Regions from separate parts of the Sporosarcina sp. SAFN-015 genome, predicted to be linked through region 2. Evidence: riboswitches for the same ligand, from Rfam matches in the RefSeq annotation. Region 2 holds a riboswitch; the other holds the start of a gene.
The links. Region 2 has a riboswitch for lysine ahead of ACR65H_RS10785 (amino acid permease). Riboswitches for the same ligand answer to the same signal wherever they lie in the genome.

Region 1: another riboswitch for lysine. It lies ahead of dapA (4-hydroxy-tetrahydrodipicolinate synthase); the one in region 2 lies ahead of ACR65H_RS10785 (amino acid permease).

The regions. Positions count from the first base shown of each region.
Region 1 is NZ_JBPFDR010000002.1:209,670-220,445, reverse strand. It holds gene ACR65H_RS04085 (DUF4179 domain-containing protein) at 1-630, opposite strand, end outside; gene ACR65H_RS04080 (sigma-70 family RNA polymerase sigma factor) at 623-1,141, opposite strand; gene ACR65H_RS04075 (MutS-related protein) at 1,257-2,924, opposite strand; gene ACR65H_RS04070 (protein adenylyltransferase SelO) at 3,089-4,549, opposite strand; gene ACR65H_RS04065 (VOC family protein) at 4,598-4,978, opposite strand; gene ACR65H_RS04060 (YkuS family protein) at 5,184-5,423, shown strand; gene ACR65H_RS04055 (hypothetical protein) at 5,494-5,685, opposite strand; gene ACR65H_RS04050 (hypothetical protein) at 5,962-6,249, shown strand; gene ACR65H_RS04045 (toast rack family protein) at 6,583-7,305, shown strand; lysine riboswitch at 7,466-7,644, shown strand; gene dapA (4-hydroxy-tetrahydrodipicolinate synthase) at 7,774-8,658, shown strand; gene ACR65H_RS04035 (MFS transporter) at 8,734-9,882, opposite strand; gene ACR65H_RS04030 (glucose 1-dehydrogenase) at 10,089-10,776, opposite strand, start outside.
Region 2 is NZ_JBPFDR010000005.1:123,059-137,201, reverse strand. It holds gene ACR65H_RS10810 (serine hydrolase domain-containing protein) at 1-371, shown strand, start outside; gene ACR65H_RS10805 (TspO-related membrane protein) at 523-1,332, opposite strand; gene ACR65H_RS10800 (NAD-dependent epimerase/dehydratase family protein) at 1,535-2,521, shown strand; gene ACR65H_RS10795 (MFS transporter) at 2,714-3,961, shown strand; gene ltaS (lipoteichoic acid synthase) at 4,168-6,123, shown strand; gene ACR65H_RS10785 (amino acid permease) at 6,264-7,712, opposite strand; lysine riboswitch at 7,823-8,000, opposite strand; gene ACR65H_RS10780 (hydrolase) at 8,095-8,634, opposite strand; gene rbsK (ribokinase) at 8,762-9,766, shown strand; gene ACR65H_RS10770 (M20 metallopeptidase family protein) at 9,784-10,989, shown strand; gene ACR65H_RS10765 (nucleoside hydrolase) at 10,986-11,906, shown strand; gene ACR65H_RS10760 (uracil/xanthine transporter) at 11,970-13,253, shown strand; gene ACR65H_RS10755 (LacI family DNA-binding transcriptional regulator) at 13,281-14,143, opposite strand, start outside.

The sequences.
Region 1 (10,776 bases), on a different contig from region 2:
ATCTTCCCCTTGGAATGAAACATCCATATCCAGTGTGAATAATAATTTCTTGAATTTCATGGGACTTTCAAAGTGGTACGTAACTCGATTAGCTACTTCCTTAGGGTTATCAAAAACATCTATACCTCCATAAGAAATGCCGCTTGGTGGAATCCCCTCTTCATGCTTTAAATCAACTGTTCCCAAAGAAAGTGACTTCAACTTATCTTTTGATTTAAGTGTGTAATAAATATTAATCCCCGTCTCATCCAAAATTGCACCATCTATCGTCAATGTCAGCCCATTTTCCGTTTGAACCGCATCGACTTTTTGGTAATAGTCATTTTTAAAGATACCTTCCAATCCTTTATCAAACTGTATTAAATCCACGAACTTCTCCATGCCTGGAATTGACGCAACCGCGTTTGCAAATGCCGGAGACACACGGATGGATGTGACAAATGTAAAGAATAGAAGCGCGGCTACAGCTAATGACAAAATCCTATTACGCTTCTTCCGCGCTTTCACCTTATCACGTCTCGCTCGGTCAAAGCCTCGGCGAATTGCATCATCTGCTTCGTCTAAGGGAAGATGGATTTCATCCAACTGATCTTTCATTTCCAATAGTTTTCTTTCTTCCTTCTCAAACATGATCCATTCCTCCTTTGTCCCCGAAGTGGCTTCGCAACGATCGCAATATGTTATGCAGCCGCGATTTGACCGTGCCTTCCGGTAAGCTCGCTAGTTCCGCGATTTCCTTTATTTTCACGTCTTGAAAGTATTTTAGATAAATCAATTGCTGTTCGTCTGGTTTCAAGGTGGCCAGCGCTTCAGTCAATTCCAATCGGTATTCGTCTTTCCTCCCAATTGCTTCGTCCACTTCTCCAGTTATGACATACCGTTTTCCTCGTTTTAACTGATCTTGGCAATAGTTCATCATAATGCGGATAAGCCAAGTCTTCACATACGCCGGTTCTCTGACCGTATGAATTTTTTTATACGCCCGATATGTTACTTCTTGAAGTGCTTCCAACGCATCCGCCTCATTTTTCAAGAAGAAAAACGCTGTTCGAAGGAGAGCTTCTTTATGGAGTTGCATGAGCGCTAGAAAGGCCTCATCGTCCCCACGTATCGCTTTTTCACTTATCTCTTTCTCATCCATTCCCAACACCTCATTCCCCTTCTTACACATTAGACTGCGTAAACTCGAAAAGGTTCAAAAATTATGTAAAAAATTGCCCGGAGAAAATCCCCGGGCGAAATAGATCCTAATATCTTCAAGTCGTCAGCACTTCCCACTCGCGTTCATTCATGAAATCCTTTGCTAAACGGTTTGCTTGATCGGTGATTTCCTCGGGGTAAACTAACACTTCCAGAAGCTTTATCGCATTTCTTGAGGTGGACGGACCCGAACGAATCTTGTAATCAAAATGAATATCGCCATCTTTGAATGTCTCTGTAAAATGATAATTTTCATAGGTATGCTTCATCATTTCGGTCAATTCAATATCATGCGAAGCTGTAATATTGATCCCTTTGCTTTTTGAAAGCCATTTCATTATAGCTGCGGATGCGGCGATCCGTTCCACAGTGTTTGTCCCTTTCAGAAGTTCGTCAATAACCGAAATGCATGGTTTCCCTTCTTCAAGAAACTTGATAATCCGCTTCAACGATTTAATTTCAGCAATGAAGTAACTATCCCCTTGCAGCACATTGTCCTGCACAGCCATTGACGTTGCAACAAAGCTTGGTTTCATTGACCACTTATTCGCCAGTACAGTATGAATCGTTTGCGACAATATGGCATTTATGGCGACCGCCTTGCTGTACGTCGATTTTCCGGACGCATTCGATCCAGTAATCAGCGTACATTTTCCTAAACGTGAGCTGTTGGTGACAGGTTCATCAAGTAACGGATGCGCCATGTTGGTGAAAGAGATTTCCTCCGAATCGGTAAAATTCGGCGTGCAGTAGGAAGTGAGTGTGTGGCGATAAAAAACGACCGCCACCGCGGCATCCAGTTTTCCGATCACTTGCCAGACTTCCCGATAATTTTCTTTATGTTTTGTTACTGCGTCAATAATCTTGCTATAGGAAATAAAATCGATGAGGAATAAAATGCGGATATACTCGAAAATGACATCGAATTCACCGCTTCCTTTATTGCCGATCGAAACGAAATTAGTAAGAAGCAAAATCCTTTTGAGCGGTTTCAAATTAGCTTTCAACCGATTCGTGTATTCGGAAATTGAAGCGTCTTGCATTGTCGACAGTTTCTTCCCTGTATTGATGATGCTGGCGGCATAAGTAACAGAATGCAGGCCGTATTCCAACGCGTTTTTATGACGGTAATATGTAAATGCATTTACAAGAAATGATAGAAAAAGACAAAGGAGGCCCCATTTCAATTGGAAAAACAATAAGATGATCGAAGCAACCGGCATGAGTGCCAGAAAGAGAAAAACGTTTGGATTCTTAAGCGTTTTGTTGGATTTGCCATAGAAAAATGAAGAAGAATCCGTATAGTCCCGCTTACCAAGCTTCGACAACGTATGTAGGATTTCCTCACGGAGTTCTTGATTGTTTTCCAATACTATGTACAGTTTTTCATCTCGTTCGACATGGTCAAGGGAAAGCGTGATATCCCTTAGCTGATTTAATAAATACTCAGATCCGACGCTCGTTTGTGTATAGTTGATCTTTTCGAAAACTTGGTCCATCGACAAGTCATGCCATGTGAGCAAATCGACACCATCATAGTTGGAAATGCTATTCTTCTTATTCTCCCAGTACGAGGACACGGAGTCCGAAGCTTCGCGTTGCCTACTAAACATGCCGGTTTCCCATTCTTTCCGAAATTGCTTCCGCAACTTTCTGTTCTTCGTCAGTAAATGGATAGTGACAAGGATTGTGATTGCTGAAAAGATTAGAATTATATATGACAAACGATCACCCCATTTGATTGCTTATTCTATATACGGAAGAAAATGGTTTAAGTTTCGTCAAAAAAGACCAAATCGCTTATGGATTTGGTCTTTTTTGGAGTTAATGAGCATATTCCCTCGTATATTATGAGCGCTTATTCTGATTTATGAGCCCTCAGCCGCCATCATGTTCCGCAGAATGTTCTGTATGGCGTAGTTGAGGCGGACGGTGCGACATATTTTTCTTGTTCGGCTGTGTAGGCATACGGATCTTCAAGTATGTTCAGCAATTTTTCCATTACGCCGAAGTCGCCCTCGATCGCTGCATCCAAGGCTTCCTCTACACGGTGGTTGCGCGGGATGATGGATGGATTACTTTTACGCATCAGTTGATTCACTTCTACTTCGGACTTCTGCTGTCTTTCAAGCCGCGCCTTCCAGCGTTCGTGCCACTCGTTAAATTCCGGAGTCTTACACATCGGCAGCATATTCAGATCCCCTACTGTCAATGCACGGAACGTATTCGTATAATCCGCTTGATTGTCTTTCATTATGTTCAACAGGTCCTTCACGAGCTTTATATCCTGCTCTTCTTCATTGAACAAGCCGAGCTTCCTTCTCATGCCTGTCAGCCAATGCCCGTGATAGAGCTTTGCAAATCCCGACAATGTTTGTTGCGCGATGTCGATCGCTTTTTCTGAGTCTTCATCGAAGAGCGGTAAGAGCGTCTCTGCTAAACGCGCTAGATTCCATTCGGCGATTCCGGGTTGATTGCCATAAGCATAACGCCCTTCACGATCGATGGAGCTGAAGACGGTCGCCGGATCATACGTATCCATGAAGGCGCATGGTCCATAGTCGATCGTTTCACCGCTGATTGCCATATTATCCGTGTTCATGACACCGTGGATGAAGCCGACCAACTGCCATTTTGCCACTAATGAAGCTTGCTTTTCCATCACTTTTTCAAAAAAGGATACATAAGGATTGGAGTCACTTGCCACTTCCGGATAATGCCTTTCAATGGTATAGTCTGCAAGCGTCCGTAAATCTTCGACGACTTGGCGTGCAGCCGCATATTGGAACGTGCCGACACGGATATGGCTTGCCGCAACACGTGTCAAAATAGCTCCTTCGAACGTCTCTTCACGATAAACCGGCGCTCCTGTTACGACGACTGAAAGGCTTCGCGTCGTCGGGAGTCCGAGCGAATGCATCGCTTCGCTCATAATGAATTCACGAAGCATCGGACCAAGTGCCGCCCGCCCATCGCCGCCACGCGAAAATGGCGTCCTGCCAGAACCTTTCAACTGAATATCGACTCGATTTCCTTCAGGCGTTATCTGTTCGCCAAGCAGCACAGCTCGTCCATCTCCGAGCATTGTGAAATGTCCAAATTGGTGCCCTGCATAAGCTTGTGCGATTGGTGCAGCGCCTTCAGGAATTTTGTTTCCCGCAAGGATATCTATTCCTTCTTTGCCTTGCAATATTTCTGCGTCCAAACCGAGCGCTTCCGCCAGTGGGTGATTGAAGATGACTAACTCTGGTGAAGGAGCTTCCTCCGGATTGGTTTCTGCGTAAAATGGCTCCGGCAGCCGAGTGTAACTGTTATCGAAATGCCATCCGAAACCTTTGCTCTCTGTCATCGTTCTCAACTCCTATTTCTAAGTTGTCCTATTCATAATCAAGTGCGATTATTTCTGTTCTAAGACTGCAAAATAATTATCTTCATTATCAGCAAAGTTGAACACTCTGCCTGTAGGCATGGTGACCAGTTCGCCAACTTTCACTTGTTTGCTTTGTAGTTCCTCATAGAGTGAATCGAGGTTTTCCGTGAATAATAGCAGCGAAGGAGGTTGAAGATTCAATTCCGGCTGCATTTTAGCGATAAGCTCTTTATTATGCAGAACGATACTCGTTTCTGCCTCCGAAGTCGGAGCAATTTCGATCCATCTCATTCCTTGACCATTATCCTGCTCGGAAATTACGACAAAACCAACTTTCTCGGTCCAAAACGCTTTTGCTTCATCTTGATTGTTTACATACAACATAATTTGTCCGATTTTATGAATCATTTTCAGTTCCTCCCTTTCCATATCTTGTATTCCGATAAAGCTACTTCTAATCTTACAGTAGTATTCGGGTAATCGCACAGCTCAACCATTCACCAATTGGCGGCCCTTCGATTAACCGAGATTTGCACACCTTCACTCATAAATCCATCAATTCAGGGAACCGTATTGTAGAACTTTGGATATGAATGAAAGGAGGAAAATGAAAATGGTGAAAATTGCTGTTGAACAGCCTTATGAAGACGTCATGAATGCACTGGTAGCAAAAGGCTATGAAGCAAAGATGTTTACAACGGACGAAGACGTGACCGGCTATGACATCGGAATCGTCCGAGCACTCAACGAAGGGAATACACATGAATTCAATTTCCCTGTCATCACGATGAAAGGCATGTCAATTGATGACGTTGTCCAAGCAGTTGAAGAAAAAGCAAGTCTCCTCCAATAAGCTTCCCCGAAACAGAATCCACAATACAACCCGCCAATCGACTGAATGATTGGCGGGCTGCATTGATTACTCAAGCATGATAATAATATGTCTGACGTCTGCGTGAAGCTTCCAGCTGTTCCGCTCTGTATCTACGTTGAAAAGCGCGAAGCTCATCTAATTGTCCATTCAGGCGAGGGTCCTGCGACATCATTTCCTCTAACTCCGAAGGATTGAGTTTCCCCTTTACCTTCTCTATTTCATCTTCAAAAAATAACGACATGTCCATACCTCCTCCCCTTTGATTGACAAGGGAAGTGCGCGGTTTGGATTCACGATTCCCCCGTCTCCATAGAGTACGTCAATTTACAGACAGGACAAGAGGTAAGTGTACAGTTTTTATGATTTTAAATAAATATCATAGTTTCAAAGCACTACAATGACACGGAACAAACGTTCTTGTCGGAATAGACTTTCTTTTACATTTACTGTATACTATAAACAACAGACTAACCACGATTACGTAGACACCAGACGATATGGAAAGGAGGATATAGAGATGGAGGAAAGGATACTTCAATTGCTTGAAGGGTTAAAGTTGGAGATGGGTAGTTTAAACGCCAAGGTCGACAATATTGAATCGGAAATGAGTGATCTTAAATCCGATGTTGGCAGCTTAAAATCAGAAATGCATAGCCGGTTTGATCGAGTCGATCATCTTTTAGAAGAAATTGGCGGTCAATTTGAGCACCAAACTAGCCAGCGCATTTCCGAAGGACAAGCTGTCTCAAAGGAACTCATGAGCATTAAATCACGAATCTTTGACTTGGAATCAAAAAATATGTAAATAGGATTTATGTATATGTAAGACAGAACCTAAGGCAGCCGCTGTAGGCTCTGTTTTTTCATGAATGATTAGGACTCCATTAAAATTGTAATGATGATGCCCAGTGCAATACCGACAAACACAGTTGCTGAATATAGAAACACCCGCCTCATTCCCTCATCCTTCCGTCACTCTTTTTACCAATATATTAACGAACGGGACAAAACATGTTAGAAACAGAGCAATGCAATTCCCCTCAGCCTTGAGACGTAGGTGAAAATCAAACATACGACTGGTAAGTTATTCAATTGAATAAGGTAGAATAGAATAAAATGGGACAGAAGGAGAATGGATATGAACAAATTTCTATGGGCCACACTGCTGGCGGTTATTTTAGTCGTCTTCGGCACGTATGGGTATAACAAGTGGTTTGCAAAAGCTAGTGGAAATGATATTTCAATTGAAAAAGACAATGCCGACGCATTGAATGTGGATATTGACTTCGGAGTTGGCAACTTGTACATCCAAGGTGGTGCCCCTGAATGGGTCAGCGGGGAGTTTTCCTATAATCACAAACGACTGGAGCCGAAAGTAACATATAAGACTCGGAAGGACGTCGGCTTCGTCAAAATTAAGCAAGGCTCAGGAACAATATTCGGCTTCAATAAACGCAACGTCGATAACGAATGGGATCTCCAATTGACAAATGAAATTCCTATCGATTTGAACGTTGACATGGGTGTTTCAAAATCGACCTTGAACCTTGAAGGACTCCAGCTAAATAGCCTTTCCATTGACAGCGGTGTTAGTGATTCCACCATCGATCTGAGCGGCGAATGGAATAAAGGCTTCCGTGCTGATTTTGACTTAGGAGTTGGCGACGTAACGATTATCCTTCCGAAACAGACCGGCGTTAGAGTAAATGTTTCAAAAGGGATTGGAAGGGTTGATTTGAAAGACTTCACGAAACAAAACGATGGCGTATATGTCAATGACGCCTATTCAGGAGCAGACACGATCATAGACATTTCCCTCGACATCGGCGTTGGCGATGTAAAAATTAAGACGGCCGAATGAGTTGAGTCTACTACTAACACCTCGAAATATAGTAAAAAGGCCTTAATAATATACTTGGCAAATCATAAATTCACATTATTTTCACGTTTCACTTGCAATTTCGCATGATTCGTTGTAAAGTGATAGTTAATTTAATAATATCTTATTTCGCAAGTTTTGAAGTAAGGATAGAGGCGCAAAGACCATCAGTACACAATCAGAGGACAATGAGATCCTATGAAGATTGTGGAAAGGGGAATTTGCCGAAGTGGAGAGACTCTCATTTATCTCGAAGCTGGTTCTGGGTTGAATAAGTCCAGGATTGTCATATAGGAAACTATATGGAGGGCTATCTTATGCACAGAAATAATTTATTTCATTATTTCAAGCAACAACGAGCCCTCGTTGTTGCTTTTTGTGTTCTTTTTTTCAATTGCCCTTCTCCCTCTATTTTATTTACCAAAATAAAAGACAGGATGTGGAGAAACAATGAATTTCGGACAAATTGTAACAGCAATGGTAACTCCTTTTGATGCACATGGTGAGATTGATTTCCAAGCAACGAGGAGCTTGATCAATCACTTAATCGCAAATGGATCAGACGGCTTGGTAGTAGCAGGGACGACAGGTGAATCCCCTACATTATCGAACGAAGAAAAAGTGAAGTTGTTCAGATTTACAGTGGACGTGGTGAACGGAAGAGTCCCGGTCATTGCCGGAACTGGCTCGAATAACACGAGAGAATCAATCGAACTGACAATGCATGCAGAAGATGCAGGCGTCGATGGCATCATGCTTGTCACTCCGTACTACAACAAGCCTTGCCAGGAAGGGTTATATCAACACTTCAAAACGATTGCGGCGGCCACTTCTTTACCGGTCATGCTGTACAATATTCCAGGGCGCAGCGCTGTCAACATGTCAGTCGAAACGACGATCCGCCTGTCGGAAATTCCAAATATTGTTGCCGTGAAAGAGGCGAGCGGTGATTTAGACGCGATGGCTGAAATTATTGAACGTACACGTGAAGGTTTCTCATTGTATAGCGGCGACGATGCGCTAACGCTTCCAGTGCTATCAATTGGCGGAACAGGCGTCGTTTCTGTATCTGCTCATGTGTTGGGGAATGAAATGCAAACGATGATCCGCAATTTCAAAATCGGCAATATAGTAGAGGCTGCCAACAATCACCGCAAACTATTGCCGAGGATGAAAGCACTCTTTGCAGCCCCGAATCCTTCACCTGTAAAAGCAGCGTTGAATCTTAAAGGAATCCAAGTCGGCGGCGTTCGCTTGCCGATGATTCCGTTGAATGAAGAACAACTATATTCGCTAGAACGTGCACTGTCTAACAATGAAGAAGTAACCATCTAATTAACACAATCCATCCTTCGAGCATTTATCCTCGGGGATGGATTGTTTTTTTAATAATGTATCACCAAACTATACCTATTCCGTTTCTGATTCACCTTTATTTTTTCTAGGCTTCATCACAAACGCACCGCCGATTAGGAAAGCTCCGCTAACATAAAAGACAGATACTACACCTACCCAGCCGCCCACCGCCCCGAAAAAGACCGGTGCAATGAATTGAGAAAGCCGATTGGTCATTAATCGAATACCAAGAACTTCACCCGTACGCGATTTTGGCGAAGCATTGTAGGTTGTCGTCATAGAAATCGGCTGACCACACCCTAATCCAAACCCCATCAGACAGCTAAAAACACAAAAAAGAATGATGTTACTAGATGAAGTGAAAACGAGAAAAGAAGAACCTGCAAGCAAAATAGAACTGAATAAAACAACTTCGCGACCAAACAGCTGCAGTAATTTAGGCAAAACAAACCTGACAATCATCGTCGCCAATCCTTGAATGGCAAGGATCCAACCAATTGTAGAGGTTGAGAGTCCTATTTCCTTTCCGTACAGCGGAAAGTAAGCAACGAAAATGTCCTTTGAATACAGCACAAGCGCACTTGAAAATAACGCTTTTTGAATGAGAGGTTCTTTCACTAGCTGCAACGAAGAACGAAGACTTACTTTTTCTGCGGGCTGCTCCTTCAGTACGACTGGTATAAAAAAAGCAAAAGCGATTAAAAGAATGCAAATAATCATAGATACGAGAAAACCGGCAGAATGAGAAAAATGCTCAGATAAATAACCACCCATTACGGGACCAACGAATGCCCCTGCGGCAACAGCTAATGCAAACATACTAAAATAATAATCCCGTGTTTCCTTTGTCGCATGATTGCCAAGCACATTTTGTAAAGAGATAGCAATAAATATACTAGAGGAACCTACAAAAACTTGACTGACGTATAATGCCCAAATCGATTCGAATAAGTAAGGAACCAACATCCCGATCGCCATCCCTAGCAAACCAAGAATGACCGGAAGGCGATCTCCAATTGCATCCGTTAATTTCCCGGCCTTAACAGCGATTAACAGCGGCAACGCGGCAAAGGACGCTGTCAATATCCCAATTTCCAACATGGAAGCACCCATGTCGTATGCGGATAATGTAATGATTGGACGGGTTGCGTTAATGACGATTTGAAAGCCAAGAACGATAAGTAATACATTTCTTAATATCATAGGTGCTCGCCTCTTTGATTGATAAAAGTCCCTAGTTGATTGCGAAAAACTATTTGAATATCTTAACACATTTTTTCTCAACTTTTGCTCAGAAAGATTAAAAATGGATTCTCATCATAGAATGAAGATGTGAAAACCCTGTATAAATAAAATAATCCATCCTACATGAGCTTGTACAACTCAAGGATGGATTATTTTTCGACTTCCTATTTCGCAGTTTGTCCCCCGTCAACAGCTAGATTCACCCCGGTAATATAGGAAGCTTTATCCGAACAGAGCCAAACCGCAGCTTGGGCCTGTTCTTCAGGACGCCCCATACGTCCAAGCGGAATATCGTTCTCTACATATTTCGCCTGCTCCGGCACTTCTTTTGCCCATGCTTCTACAGCTGATGTCAACGTCATGCCAGGACAGATCGAATTGACGCGGATGCCCTTTTTAGCGTATTCCAGTGCCACCGATTTTGTCAGCCCATTAACCGCCCATTTCGCCGCACTATAAGTAGCCAAGTTTTCCGATCCGAGCAAGCCGGACGTCGATGCCGTGTTGACAATCGCTCCGCCACCCGATTTCAACATCGCAGGGATTTGATGCTTCAACGATAAGTACAAGCTCGTTTGCGTAACTTGGATGCAACGATCCCAGTCTGCAGTCTCCGTTTCTGCAATCGGTTTGGATGGTGCACCAATGCCCGCGTTATTATGTGCCCAATCTAGACGCCCATACTCTTCGACAGTTCGCTTTACCAGATCAATAATCTGTTGCTCCTGTGAAACGTCACAGTAGACAAAAATAGCTTCCCCGCCCATTTCCTTAATCATCCGCACAGTTTCCATCCCTGCTTCTTCACTCACATCAGAAACAACAACCTTTGCTCCCTCTTCCGCAAAGGCT
Region 2 (14,143 bases):
AATACATTAAAAGCTGTCGAGCGAGTGGAGGGGCAATTACCACTGCCCGCGAAATGATGGTCTTTATTAAAGCGTTTTTTGGAGGAGATTTATTTAATCAAGAAATCTTCAACCAATTGGAGATGTATAAGAAGTTACAAATCAGCTTTTATCCCATTCAATATGGTGGCGGCTATATGAGAATCCCATTAGGTGGATTTACAATGCTTTTTACTGGTAAGGGGGAATTGATCGGACATTCGGGCTCGACAGGTTCCTTTGCTTTTTATTATCCCGAGAAAGATCTGTTTTTTGTAGGTGATGTAAACCAAACGGCGAACCCTGCAACAGCAGTACGGATGGCGATACGACTTGCGGTTTCGAGTAAATAAAAGGAACGAATGCAATATTGCATTCGTTCTTTTTTTACATACTTTTGGTTACTCTTTGTTAGTGCGTTTCGCACCTTCTGCAGGAAGCGTGTAGTGCAAAGGGATAGAGAATTCCACATAGGAGGGACATACACCATTCAAGTAATAGTTACTACACGTTAGTTTTGGGCTGTCTTCGATTTCCCACGGCGACAAGGATGATCGTGAGAGATAGAACAATCATGCAAATAATGACAGTCCATATTATGGTGGGGTATTGGTTGTTGAATCCGGTTTCTGATGTATGTTTAGAGTAGATACCGAAATAAGCCCATAATACAGCCAAACCATATGCAGGGTTGTGTAAGCGAAGCATTGTTGTGACACTAATGATTGTTCCGATAATCAGGATAAGTATAGTCCATGTCACTTCAGATAACCCAAATCCATCCCATCTGATCGAGACGAGGAAAGCTGTAATGTTGGCAATGGTCGCAACTGTTATCCAGCCAAAATAGACACTAAAGGGAAGTTTGATAAAAAAACTCTCTTTTAAAGAGAGGGAAGCCTCTGCGGTCAATTTGTTGATGTTGATTAGGCAAAGAAGCAGCCCGATCATAGTGATGACGGATAAGAATAGTTTTTCATAATGCCATGCAAGTATCCAAAGGGTATTAAGAATTGAAGAAATTGAAAAGTAGATGCCGACTTGTGTTAACAGACGGGCTGTAGAAGGTTTTAGCTTTTTATGAAAGAAACCGAGTTGGTATAAGACATGTAATCCTAATAAGACATATATGACGCTCCAGATTGAAAATGTAAAGCCTGCAGGGGCAAATAAATTACTGTATTTCGCTGAAATTTCACCCGTTGTTTGCCCGTTAATGGGTAAAACGTTCGCCAATACATTAGTGACAATCATCAAGATGTATGTAAGAACGATTACTGTATTCAACCATACTCGTTTGCTAGTTAACTTCATCGAATCCTCCTTTCTCGAACTATATTCATCACTCTTTTCTACTATTCCTGTATTCCAACAATATAAACGATTTTTGGCAAGTGGCTGTTGAAGTGTAGAATTTCTAGCATTTTTTTGAAAGTTGAAGGAATTGTGCCGCGGAATAGAGAACAAGTACTTGTTAGATGCCATTTCTATTCAGAATACATGGGGAGGTTATCAATTGAAATTATTAGTTATTGGCGGAACATCGTTTGTCGGTCGTCATATTGTTGAGCAATTACTACTAAAAGGACATGAAGTAGTTCTATTCAATCGAGGAAAAACAAATCCTGATTTATTTCCAGCGTGTCGTCGCATTATTGGGGATCGTCGCATAAATATGGATCAGGCTGCCCTCGAACATTGGGATGCTGTCATTGATACAAGCGGTTATACGCCGAATGATGTAAAACCTGTTATTGAGGCACTGAAAGAAAAGAGTGATCATTATACATTTATTTCAACGATTTCAGTTTATGATGATTACTCAAAAGGCGATGTAAATGAGAATGGCTCGATATTTACACATACTGTCAACACGGACGAAGTGACGGGTGCAACGTACGGTCCGCTAAAGGTAATGTGCGAAAATGAAGTAAAGGATGGATTTGGCGAAAAGGCCCTAATTGTTAGACCTTGCATTATCGTAGGTCCGCATGATCCAACGGATAGATTCACATATTGGGCTTTGCGAACTGTAGAGGAAGGGCCAATTGCCATTCCGGGAGGAGACAGGAAAGTACAATGGATTGATGTTCGTGATTTGGCAAAGTGGATAGTAACCATGATTGAGGGGAAGAAAACAGGGACTTTTAACGCTGCTTCTGAACCCGTTTCATTCGAAGCGTTCATTGATGAATTAATTGCTGAACAAGGAATTGAGACAATCGCCATTCCTGATACGATTGTGGAAAAGGTAGAGATGGATGCAAAGCATCGTTTCCCATTGTGGATGCCAATTTCGGAACAGTTTCCACAAGGCTTTTTTATTGTCGATGCATCTAATGCTGTGGAGGCTGGGCTTTCGATTCGTCCCCTTCGCGACACTGCGGATGACACAAGGGAATGGGCAGCACATCTCGATTCCGGAACATGCAAAGTTGGTCCAAATAATGAAATCGAGAAATTATTACTTGAAACTGCTGCGAGAGAAAGAATATCAAATTGAATAACTGATGGGTGCTAATGACATTTGCCCCTACTTGTAGTGCCTATCCCCGAGCAATCTATTCTGTGGGGATAGGCACATTAGGTTATTAAATGAAGTCGTCAAAACGTAAAGCACTTCGATTACAGATTTTACGCGCTAGTATATGGCTTACATAAATCAAAACCAATGTCCAAATAGGAGTGATCTGCATTGTCGGAATCAACGAAAGGGGAAAGTAAATTTCCTGTCAGCATCATAGTTGCATTGGTGACTGCTTTAAGTCTTTTAGGAGATTCAATGTTATATATTGCGTTGCCTTTGTACTGGAAAGAGGCTGGTCTTGACTCCATTTGGCAAGTTGGTGTGCTTCTATCCATTAACCGTTTTATCCGTTTGCCTTTTAACCCACTTGTTGGATGGCTTTATAATAAGATTTCCCTTAAGACCGGATTAGTTATCGCAATTCTATTAGGAAGCATCACGACGTTAGGCTACGGATTATTGAGCGGTTTTATTGCGTGGATAATTTTACGTAGTCTTTGGGGAATTGCTTGGTCATTTTTCAGAATCGGAGGTTTATCCATTTTGGCCGTTGATACAAACAAGGACAATCGGGGTAAATCAATTGGTCTGTACAACGGATTATATCGATTAGGCAGCTTATTTGGTATGTTAGTAGGTGGATTGCTTGTGCCAATTATAGGGTTAAGTGCCGTTTCGATTATTTTTGGTTGTCTTACTCTGTTAGGGCTTCCTTTGATTTTAATGTATGTGAATACAACTTCCTCGATGGCTAATGTGCAGGATAACAAGGCTGTCATTGTTAACGAACGATTTATTAACAGACTTAAACAGGGCAGAGGAATGATTATTTTTACTGGCTTCTGTATCACTCTGCTCATTCAAGGGGTATTCATCTCAACTCTAAGCTCATTGATTGAACATAACCATGGGGAGAATGTCGTCTTGTTTGGATCAGTAATGAGTGTTACTTTCCTGACGGGAATTATTTTATCGATACGATGGATATGGGAACCGTTTTTAGGAGCACGTTTTGGGATTTGGTCCGATGGAGCAAAAGGAAGAGTGCCTTTACTCGTTCTATCCTTGATCTTTGGAGGCTTGACGTTTGGAATTATTTCCAATGAACTTTCACTCGCTGTGATGATTTTCTTTACTTTCTTAGTGATGATTGCATCTACATCACTTACAACCATTGTGGATGCAATTGCCTTGGACGTTTCAAAAAACACAAATGTCGTTTCATTTCTGACAACGTATACAATCGCTCAAGATCTTGGCGCATCTATAGGTCCTTTTATTAGCTTCATGATTTTTGGGTTAGTAAACGGATTCACTTACGTTTACTGGGGAGGGGCAATTGTATTTTTGTTCCTAGCAATCCTTTGGTCATTCAGCTATAAAAAAGAAAGAGGAGCATTTTCTATCACATCATAAACAGCCGTATGGAGAGGAGGAACCTCTCTCATCCGGCTGTTTTTTATTTCATCATTTAACGCTTATTCGATTCATCTTGGAAATCTTAGTAACTTGACGAAAAAGCTAAAGAGGAGTATTATATTTTACCTGTAGAAAAAGTTACATTAAAATAATGTTTTCCATAGATCAGAAGCAAAATAAAAAAGTAAAAGGTTGGTGTTTACATGAGAAAACAATGGAATATGAAAGATTTTCTTTTACACAACTTTTTAGGAATATATGCAATAGCTGTCTTAATGTTATGGATGAAAACATATATCGCTCAAGCTACACAGTTTGAATTAGGGGTAGAAGGACCTCTTCAGCAATTCCTTTTACTGCTAAATCCGCTCGGTTCAGCATTGCTATTTCTAGGAATTTCTTTTTTGTTTAAAGGAAAGAAAAAATATACATCGCTCGTCGTCATGTACATTCTCATGTCGATTCTATTATATGCAAATATCGTCTATTACCGTTTCTTCAGTGATTTCATTACAATTCCTACCCTTATGCAAACGCAAAATTTCGGGGATTTGGGCGGAAGTGTTCTGTCCTTGCTAAAACCTTATGATGTTTTGTTCTTTGTGGATGTATTCGTTATGATGTACCTTCGATTTTCACGTAAGGTACAAAAAGAGACAAATCGGGTAGGATCTAAAAAAGCGGCTGCGATTATTGCTGTCGCCTTAGTCATTTCTATTATTAATCTAGGACTCGCTGAATCAAGCCGTCCGCAACTATTGACTCGAGGTTTTGATCGAAACTATATTGTGAAATATTTAGGGATGTATAATTACACGATTTATGACTCGGTGGAAACGGCGGCAGCGTCATCACAAAGAGCTTTGGCGGATAGCAGTGATCTCACAGAAGTGATCAACTATACACAATCTGCTTACGCCGAACCGAATCCAACCTATTTTGGTGCAGCCGAAGGAATGAACGTCATCTATTTGCATTTAGAATCATTCCAAAACTTTTTGATTGACTATAAATTGAACGGGGAAGAAGTTACACCGTTTTTAAATTCATTAACAAAAGATAAGAATACAGCGTATTTCGATAACTTCTTCCATCAAACGGGCCAAGGTAAAACGTCCGATGCGGAATTCATGTTGGAGAACTCCATATTCGGATTGCCCCAAGGATCTGCTTTTATTACGAAAGCACAAAATACGTACCAAGCCGCCCCAAGCATTTTAAAGGATTATGGGTATACATCTGCTGTCTTCCACGGGAATAACGGAAGCTTCTGGAATCGAAATACCATCTACAAAGAATTTGGATTCGACCATTTCTTCGATGCGAGTTATTATGATACGAGTTCTCCTATCGACATGGCCGAATACGGATTATTGGACAAACCGTTCTATGAACAATCTGAAAGCATGCTCGCTTCATTGCCGCAACCTTTTTATACGAAATTCATTACGGTTGGAAACCACTATCCGTATGCTATGAACCAAGACTTGGTGACCATCGATAAAGCACAGACTGGGGACACCAGTGTGGACGCTTATTTCCAAACTGCGCGGTATACAGATGAAGCAATTGAAAAAGTCTTCACTCGATTAAAGGAAACAGGCTTATATGATAACTCGGTCATTGTTCTGTATGGTGACCATTATGGTATTTCAGAGAATCATAAAAAAGCGATGGGCCAAATCATAGGGAAAGACATTACACCTTATGAAAGTGCGAACTTGCAGCGCGTTCCATTATTCATACATGTTCCTGGAATGAAAGGTGGCATTAACCACACGTATGGTGGCCAGACAGACCTTCTTCCGACGTTATTACATTTGCTTGGAATTGACACGAAAGACTTTGTTCAATTCGGTTCCGATTTATTCTCGGAAGAGCATAATGAAGTCGTCCCGTTCCGAAATGGCGATTTTATCAGCCCGACGATTGATTCAATCAATGAAAAGTTTTATGATAATCAAACAGGCTTGCCTCTGGACGAGCGTCAAATGGAGCGTGCCAATGCTTTGAAAAAAGAAGTGGATTATAAATTGGAGCTTTCCGATAAAGTCGTGAATGGTGACTTATTGAGATTTTATACGCCAAAAGGATATACACCTGTCGATCCTTCTCAGTATAACTACACTAAAGATGCAGATGTACAATTAAACGATTGACATATTGCAGTTGAAGAAGCATGTTCTCTCCTAATGGAGAGGGCATGCTTCTTTTTTTCGCCGATTACCCATTCATAATATATAAAAAACAGCCGAATGGAGAGGGGGATACCTCACTCATTCGGCTGTTTTACATATCATCATTTACTTTCAAAGTCGCAATCCTTTAATGGAATCAGCTTTGTTTTGAACTTAACTTTATAAATTAGCCAAACGATCAAGAAAAGAGGAAGACCTATATAGGAAACGAGTGCGCCGTTCCAATCGATGTTACCGCCAGTAAAGGCTTGGAAGTTTTGGCCGGCAATGATGAAAATACATAGGACCAGAGCTAACAAAGGACCGAATGGGAACCATTTTGCGCGATAAGGAAGATCCGAGAGATTTCTGCCTTGTGCAATAAAGGCCCTTCTGAAACGGTAGTGACTGATTGCAATTCCGAGCCATGTAACAAATCCAGCCATCCCTGATGCGTTCAACAACCAGACGTACACCGTACCGTCTCCGAAGAAAGTGGAAAGGAAGGCAAGGGAACCGACTAATGTCGTAGCGATCAACGCATTGACCGGCACGCCTCTTCTATCTAATTTCGCTAAGAACTTTGGCGCTTTCCCATCACGCGCCAAATCCCAAAGCATTCGGGTAGATGCATACATACCCGAGTTACCAGCAGATAAGACCGCAGTCAAAATGATGGCGTTCATGACAGAAGCAGCAAATGCAAATCCGGCCCGTTCAAATACGAGTGTGAACGGACTGACAGAAACCGACTCACTCAATAATCGTGCATCCGTATACGGAATTATCATCCCGATGACGAAAATCGCAAAGATGTAGAAAAGAAGGATGCGCCAAAAAACAGAGTTTACCGCTTTGGGAATCGTCTTTTCCGGATTTTCACTTTCACCGGCAGCGACACCAAGCAATTCCGTACCTTGGAAAGAAAACCCTGCTGCCATGAAAATACCAAGGATCGCAAAGAATCCTCCGTTAAACGGTGCATCACCAAACGTGAAGTTCGAAAAGCCGATCGCTTCGCCGCCCATAATGCCAAAAATCATTAGAAACCCGGTAATGATGAAGATGATGACCGTTACAACTTTAATAAGTGAAAACCAGAATTCGGTTTCGCCAAAACCTTTAACAGACATATAGTTGATGCCGAACATGATCAGAAGGGCAAGTCCGCTCCATAAGAACGAAGGGCTATCAGGAAACCAGAATTTCATGATCAATACAACCGCTGCCAGTTCCGCAGCAATCGTAATCGCCCAGTTATACCAGTAATTCCAGCCGATTGCAAATCCGAATGCCGGATCGACGAATCGTGTAGCATATTCTTTGAATGATCCTGCCACAGGCATATAAGCGGCCATCTCCGCAAGGCTCGTCATCAGGAAGTACACCATGATCCCTACAGCTGCATACGCAACCAATGCCCCTCCTGGCCCTGCAGCATGGATTGCTCCGCCACTTGCCAAGAAAATCCCCGTTCCAATCGAGCCTCCAAGAGAAATCATCATCAGGTGACGGGCTTTCAATGTTCTTTTCAATTGAGGCGTATTCGTAGTTGTTAACTTGTTCTCCATGTTGTCCACTCCTCTTTATGACGGAAGGTTGTTACATCTACATAGTTTACCCAAATTAAAAAACAGCCATCAAGGCAAATCGACGGCTGTTGGATAAATGCGTAAATCCTTCCGAAGATAGTTCTCCACGTTAAAAACGTGACAATGATGTTCCTATTCGAAAACATCACCAGCATGGATAGCCAATGATCTATCCACACTTCGGCAACTCATCCTTTCAAACGGAGTCAACAATCTCAGAGAATCTCGTCCGTCCTACTCTTATGAGCAGCAGCCTCTATCCCATCGGTGAATGGGAGTATTAAATTAATGAATAAATTATAGGACAATATTATTCATAATGCAATGGTAAAACATTACACAATCAACTTCTTCAGATGTGCTACTTAATAATTTTTAAGATTTGTTTAAACTCTTTCGCATCCGCTGATTCTAGCAATTCATAAATAGCCATTTCTACACTTGTTCCAAAAATGCCAAGTGCCTCCATTTTTTCTAGTCCAAGTTGTTTATTTGCCAACGTGCGGGAAGATACGGCATCCTCAACGATTTGTACATCATAATTCGATTCTTTGAGATCGGCAGCTGTTTGGTAAACACAAATATGCGTTTCGATGCCCGCAATAAGGATTTGCGATTTTTGCGTTGTTAGCAGTGCATTCCTAAATGCCTCAGTTTTATAAGCGCTAAATGTCATTTTAGGAATTGGTGTAAGTCCTTCCAATTGTTCCGCCACTTCTTCTACAGTAGACCCTAAACCATCTGGATACTGTTCGAGCCAAATAATTGGCACATTCAAAATCCGCAAACAGCTGATCAGCTTCCTCAAATTATCGATTAACTCCTCGCTGTCATGCACAATTCTAGCCAATTTGCCTTGAACATCTACAAGTACAAATACCGTTTGATCTTTTGTGAACATGTGAAAATCCAGCCCCCTTTGTAAACTAGATTAATTATTTGATTATTCTATATCCAATCATATCATGTATCGCCAATAGGAACGGTGCAATTAATTATAAAAATTGATTGGAGTATTAAATTTGGGGATGCCCGAAATTCAATTTGCCGAGGTGATTGACGTATGGTATCCTAAATGTGTAATCGGTTACACATTAATGGATTTCCGAATGAAGGATGAAATAGGTGATTGGGTGAAAAAGAAAATAGTCGTCGTTGGCAGCATTAACATGGATATCGTCATTTCAGCGGAACGGCTTCCGAAGATGGGAGAAACAATTTTGGGCGAGCGGGTTACGTATTTGCCTGGAGGAAAAGGTGCCAATCAGGCAGTCGCCGCGGCACGACTTGGCGGTGAAGTCCGAATGGTTGGAGCAGTTGGAAATGATGAGTTTGGTCGTAGTCTTCTCTCGCAGCTGAAGGAAAATGATGTTGATACGGAGTTTGTAGAAACAATTGACGAAGTGCAGACAGGGATTGCGAATATCTATTCCGTCGACCACGACAATTGTATCACTGTCGTGCCTGGCGCAAATTTTGCCATAACTCCCGATAAGATCGATAAGCGGATTGAGCAAGTGATTGCTAGTGCAGATGTGCTTGTGACACAGTTGGAAATTCCGCTTGCCACCGTTGCTAAAGTCTTGCAAGTGGCGAAATATAATGGCGTAACGACAATTTTGAATCCAGCACCCGCACAGATTCTTCCTGTTGAACTGCTAGGATTGGTCGATTTCTTGACGCCGAATGAAACAGAGTTTGAAATGATGACTGGACATTCCTTTACATCTCGCGATCAATTGAGGGCACTAATGGATGAATGGCAAACTGTTCATGATCAAACCCTTCTCGTCACACTTGGAGCGGAAGGGTGCGCCTATTTAGATAACGGTATATTGAAAGTTGTTCCACCGCCCAAAGTAGAGCTGGTCGATACAACTGGAGCAGGTGATTCGTTTAATGGAGCGCTAGCGGTTGGCGTGACAAAAGGATGGTCGATTACTGACATGGTTACATTTTCAGTAAATGCATCGGCCAAGGCTGTGACGAAATTTGGAGCCCAGGAAGGGATGCCTTTCCTGGATGAATTGTAGGATAGGAGGTCAGTAGGATGGAGCATATTTCATTATCTTATATCGAAGAAAACTTAGAGTCCTATTTAAAGGAGACTTATACATTTTTACATCAGCATCCAGAACTTAGTAAAGAGGAGTACGAAACGCAAGCATTTATTGTGAAAGAATTGGAACGGCTCGGAATTTCTTATAGGAAGATGGCAAAGACAGGGGTTTGTGCTGAATTGACTGGAGCGGAGCTTGGAAAGACTATTCTGATCCGCTGCGATATCGACGCACTTCCAATCGATGAACAGACAGGACTTGACTATGCATCCACCCGGTCTTGTGTCATGCATGCGTGTGGCCATGATGCACATGTAACGGTCGGGCTCGGTCTTCTAACTATATTGAAAGAGCGGGAAGCCGACTGGAAAGGGACTGTGAAGGTGATGTTCCAGCCATCTGAGGAAGTACATCCTGGCGGAGCGAAATTAATGATCGATGAGGGAATTTTGGAAAACCCGAAAGTGGATGCGGCAATCTGCCTTCACACTAATCCATTTCTGACACCGGGAAAGTTTGAAATGAAGAAGGGGTATATGCTTGCAAATACAGATAGAATATTTGTTTCACTGATCGGGAAAGGTGGCCATGCGGCAGCGCCACAGCAAGGGATCGACGCTATAGCGATGGCGGGCCAATTCATTTCAGGAACGCAGAATATTGTGTCCCGTCAAACCTCGCCGCTCGATCCTGCGGTCATTACATATGGAACAGTGAACGGTGGTTTCACTTCAAATGTTATGTGTGATCGCGTGGACATTTCTGGAACTGTCCGCACGATCAAGAAGGAAACGCAGGACCGTATTGAACAGCAGATCGAGGCGCTGTTGCAGTCGGTGACTTCTTTTTGGGGTGGGACGTATGAATATGAATATAACCGGGGGTATCCGGCATGTTGGAATGATCCAGAGATGACAGAGGTCGTTTCCAATGCAATCCGAACAGCTTTTGGCGATGATAAAGTGGTGGAAGTAGAGCATCCATATATGAGCGGAGACGATTTTTCGATTGTCGCGAGCCACGTGCCGTCCGTCTTCATGTATTGGGGTACTGGGTCGACGGAGAAAGAGAATTTCCCATGGCATAACGCCAAATATCACGTTAATCTTGATGCACTTAAATATGGTATGGCGACTGCAGTAGAATGTATTGCAGCCTTACTCGAAACAAACAAGGTAGGAGGAGAGGAAGCATGAAAAAAGTAATTATCGATGTGGATACAGGAATAGACGATGCTATCGGTCTTTGTTTGGCAGTCCAAAGTGGACAAGCTGATATTGTTGGCATTACGACAGTGAACGGCAATACTTCACTAGAGCAAGCGACCGTTAATACGACAAAAGTGATGAAGTTGCTTGGCAGGGAAGATGTAGCTATCGTTAAAGGCGCTAACCGTCCATTGTTGAGAGATCCTCATTTTGAAGTGAGCGTCCATGGGAATGACGGAATTGGCGGCGCGTTGAAAGAGATGGAAATAGTAGTGAATGAAGACGGGTTCGCTCCTGACTTCATTATTGAACAGGCGGCAAAGTACAAGGGCGAGCTGACAATCATTTTGTTGGCACCAATGACAAATATGGCGCTTGCAATTCGTAAAGAACCACGATTGAAAGATTGGGTGAAGGAGCTAGTCATCATGGGAGGAGCTGTGAGTTCACCTGGCAATATAACTCCTACCGCGGAATATAACATTTTTATCGATCCTGAGGCAGCAAAGATTGTTCTTCATGCCGGTATTCCAATTACACTTGTCGGTCTGGACGTAACGCGGCAAACACTCTTGACGGAAGCGGATATTGAGCGGATGAATGCAGGTGCCGTCCGTGACTTCGTGCAAGAATCAACTACCCATTACATGAACCGTCATTTTCAATTGACTGGGAATCGTGCATGCGCGATGCATGATCCGCTTGCTGTAGGGGTGGCTCTCGACAAATCGCTCGTACGTACAGAACTGCACTACGTAGATGTGGAAACGAAAAGCGACTTATGTGACGGACAGACGGTTTGTGATTTCAAAGGCTGGCTGAAGAAAGAGCCAAATGTCAATGTGTGCGTGGAAGTGGATCGGGACCGGTTCATTGAGACATTAGTGGATACATTAGGTAGATAAGCTTTGGATTGGAGTCTGACGAAATGTGTCAGACTCTTCTCCGTTTAGAAAGAAGGAAATTGAATGAACTCTTTATCGAAGCCGGCATTATCGCTAGCCGGGGTGCAATGGCTGTTTTTCATGTTTGCCAATACGGTTGTCGTTCCGTTGTCTGTAGGTGCCGCATTTGAGTTGCCTGACATGGAAATAGCGGGCATTATCCGGACATCCTTCATCGTTACAGGGGCAGCAAGTATATTGCAGGCGGTATTGGGTCATAAGTATCCTCTTATGGAAGGCCATGGAGGAGTGTGGTGGGGATTGGTGCTCAGTCTATGTGCATCAGCGCCTGCTGTCGGACTCAGTTATGCAGAGGTCGGTGGCAGTCTTGCGCTCGGTATCATCCTCGCGGGAATAATGACGATTCTTCTCGGTGCATTCGGATTTGCGGGTACCTTGAAGAAGCTCTTCAACCCTATCGTCTTGACGGTATATCTGTTTTTATTGTCTTGCCAGCTGATCATGGTGTTCTTTAAAGGGATGCTTGGAATTGATGAGGAAGGGAAGATTAATGCACCTATCGCCATGCTATCGATCGGAATTGTAGTTCTTGTATTAGTACTTGCAACGAAAGGATTCGGAAAACTTGGGAATTATTCTATTTTGATTGGGATGATGGTTGGTTGGATTGCACATAGCCTTTTAATTACAACAAGTGTACAAGTGAGCGGTGGTTCGTCTACGCTCCTCCCGTTTTTACCTTGGGGAGCATTCCGGATGGACATCGGTATTGTCCTGACCGCTTTTCTCGCCGGACTGATTAATATGGCCAATTCATTGGTAGCTATTACAACAATTGAAAAGTTGTTAAAGACGAAGACTTCAGCTCGCCAATATCGCAGTTCTTTTATTCTGACAGGTTTTCATACGATCATTGCAGGGTTGTTCGGCCTCATCCCCTACGGGCCATATACATCATCGATCGGTTTTTTGGAGAGCACGAGAATTTACGAGCGACTGCCCTTCATTATAGGTGGAAGTCTTTTTATTGTGATGGGACTCGTACCGATGCTCGGTTCGTTTTTCTCAATGATGCCGACGAGTATTGGGGATGCCGTATTATTTGTCGCTTATTTACAGCTGTTTGGCAATGCGGTGAAAAATATTCGGCAGTTGCCGCTAGAGGAGATTCCCTTATACCGGCTGACCATACCTGCTCTTGTAGGATTAAGTGTCATGACTCTTACACCTGTGGCATTCAGCGTATTTCCTGTTCTTGTGCAGCCAATTATCAGCAATGGGCTGCTTGTCGGTGTTTTGCTATCATTGATAATGGAAATATCTTCGAAGAAGAAAGTGGAAGTTTGAAAAAAAGGTGAGTTCCATATTAGGAACTCATCTTTTTGTTGATTGTTTTTCCATCAATTTTACTGGGAAGCGTCTGCTCATTACATCGATAGATTTTTTATTAATTAACGCGACGACATACTCCATTGCCGTCTTACCGATCTCATAAATGGGCTGTGCAATAGTCGATAGCTCCGGCACCATCATTTCCATATGAATCCCGTCAAAACCGATGACTTTCACATCTTCTGGCACTTTGATGCCTCGTTCTATCAATGCTTTAACAGCGCCTGCAGCCATCAAATCATTGCTGGCGAAAATGCCGTCAAGATCGGGATGGGCGTTAAGGAGCTCATTCATAGAATCGTAACCGCCCCTCACTGTGAAATCACTGTAAGTAATGAGACTTGGCATGAATTGTCCTGTCTGCTTATAAGCCTCCTCATATCCTAAAGTGCGTTCTCGAGAGGAGATGATATGCATTGGACCGCAAATATGTCCGATCTTCCGGCAACCTTGCTCGACAAGATACTGTGTCGCTAATATGCCGCCGCCTCGATTATCAGCAAGAAGAGAAATGATATCCTGCCCTGGAAAAGCATTATCCATCAGAACGACGGGAATAGAGTGCTTTTGCAGATTAGCCACCTGATCTGGCTTAATTGTATAAGAAGAGATGATAATGCCATCGATCTGTTTCTGGATAAGTGTCTCGATGTATTTTGCTTCCTTATCAGGATCATTATCCGTATTGCAAAGCATGACTGTGTAACCGATTTCATGTGCCGCATCTTCTACCGCACGGGCAATTTCAGGGAAAAATGGATTTAAGATATCTGGAACCATTAGGGCGACAGTCGCTGTCTTTTTCCCTGCTAAACTCCTAGCAATATTATTTGGTCTGTAATTCA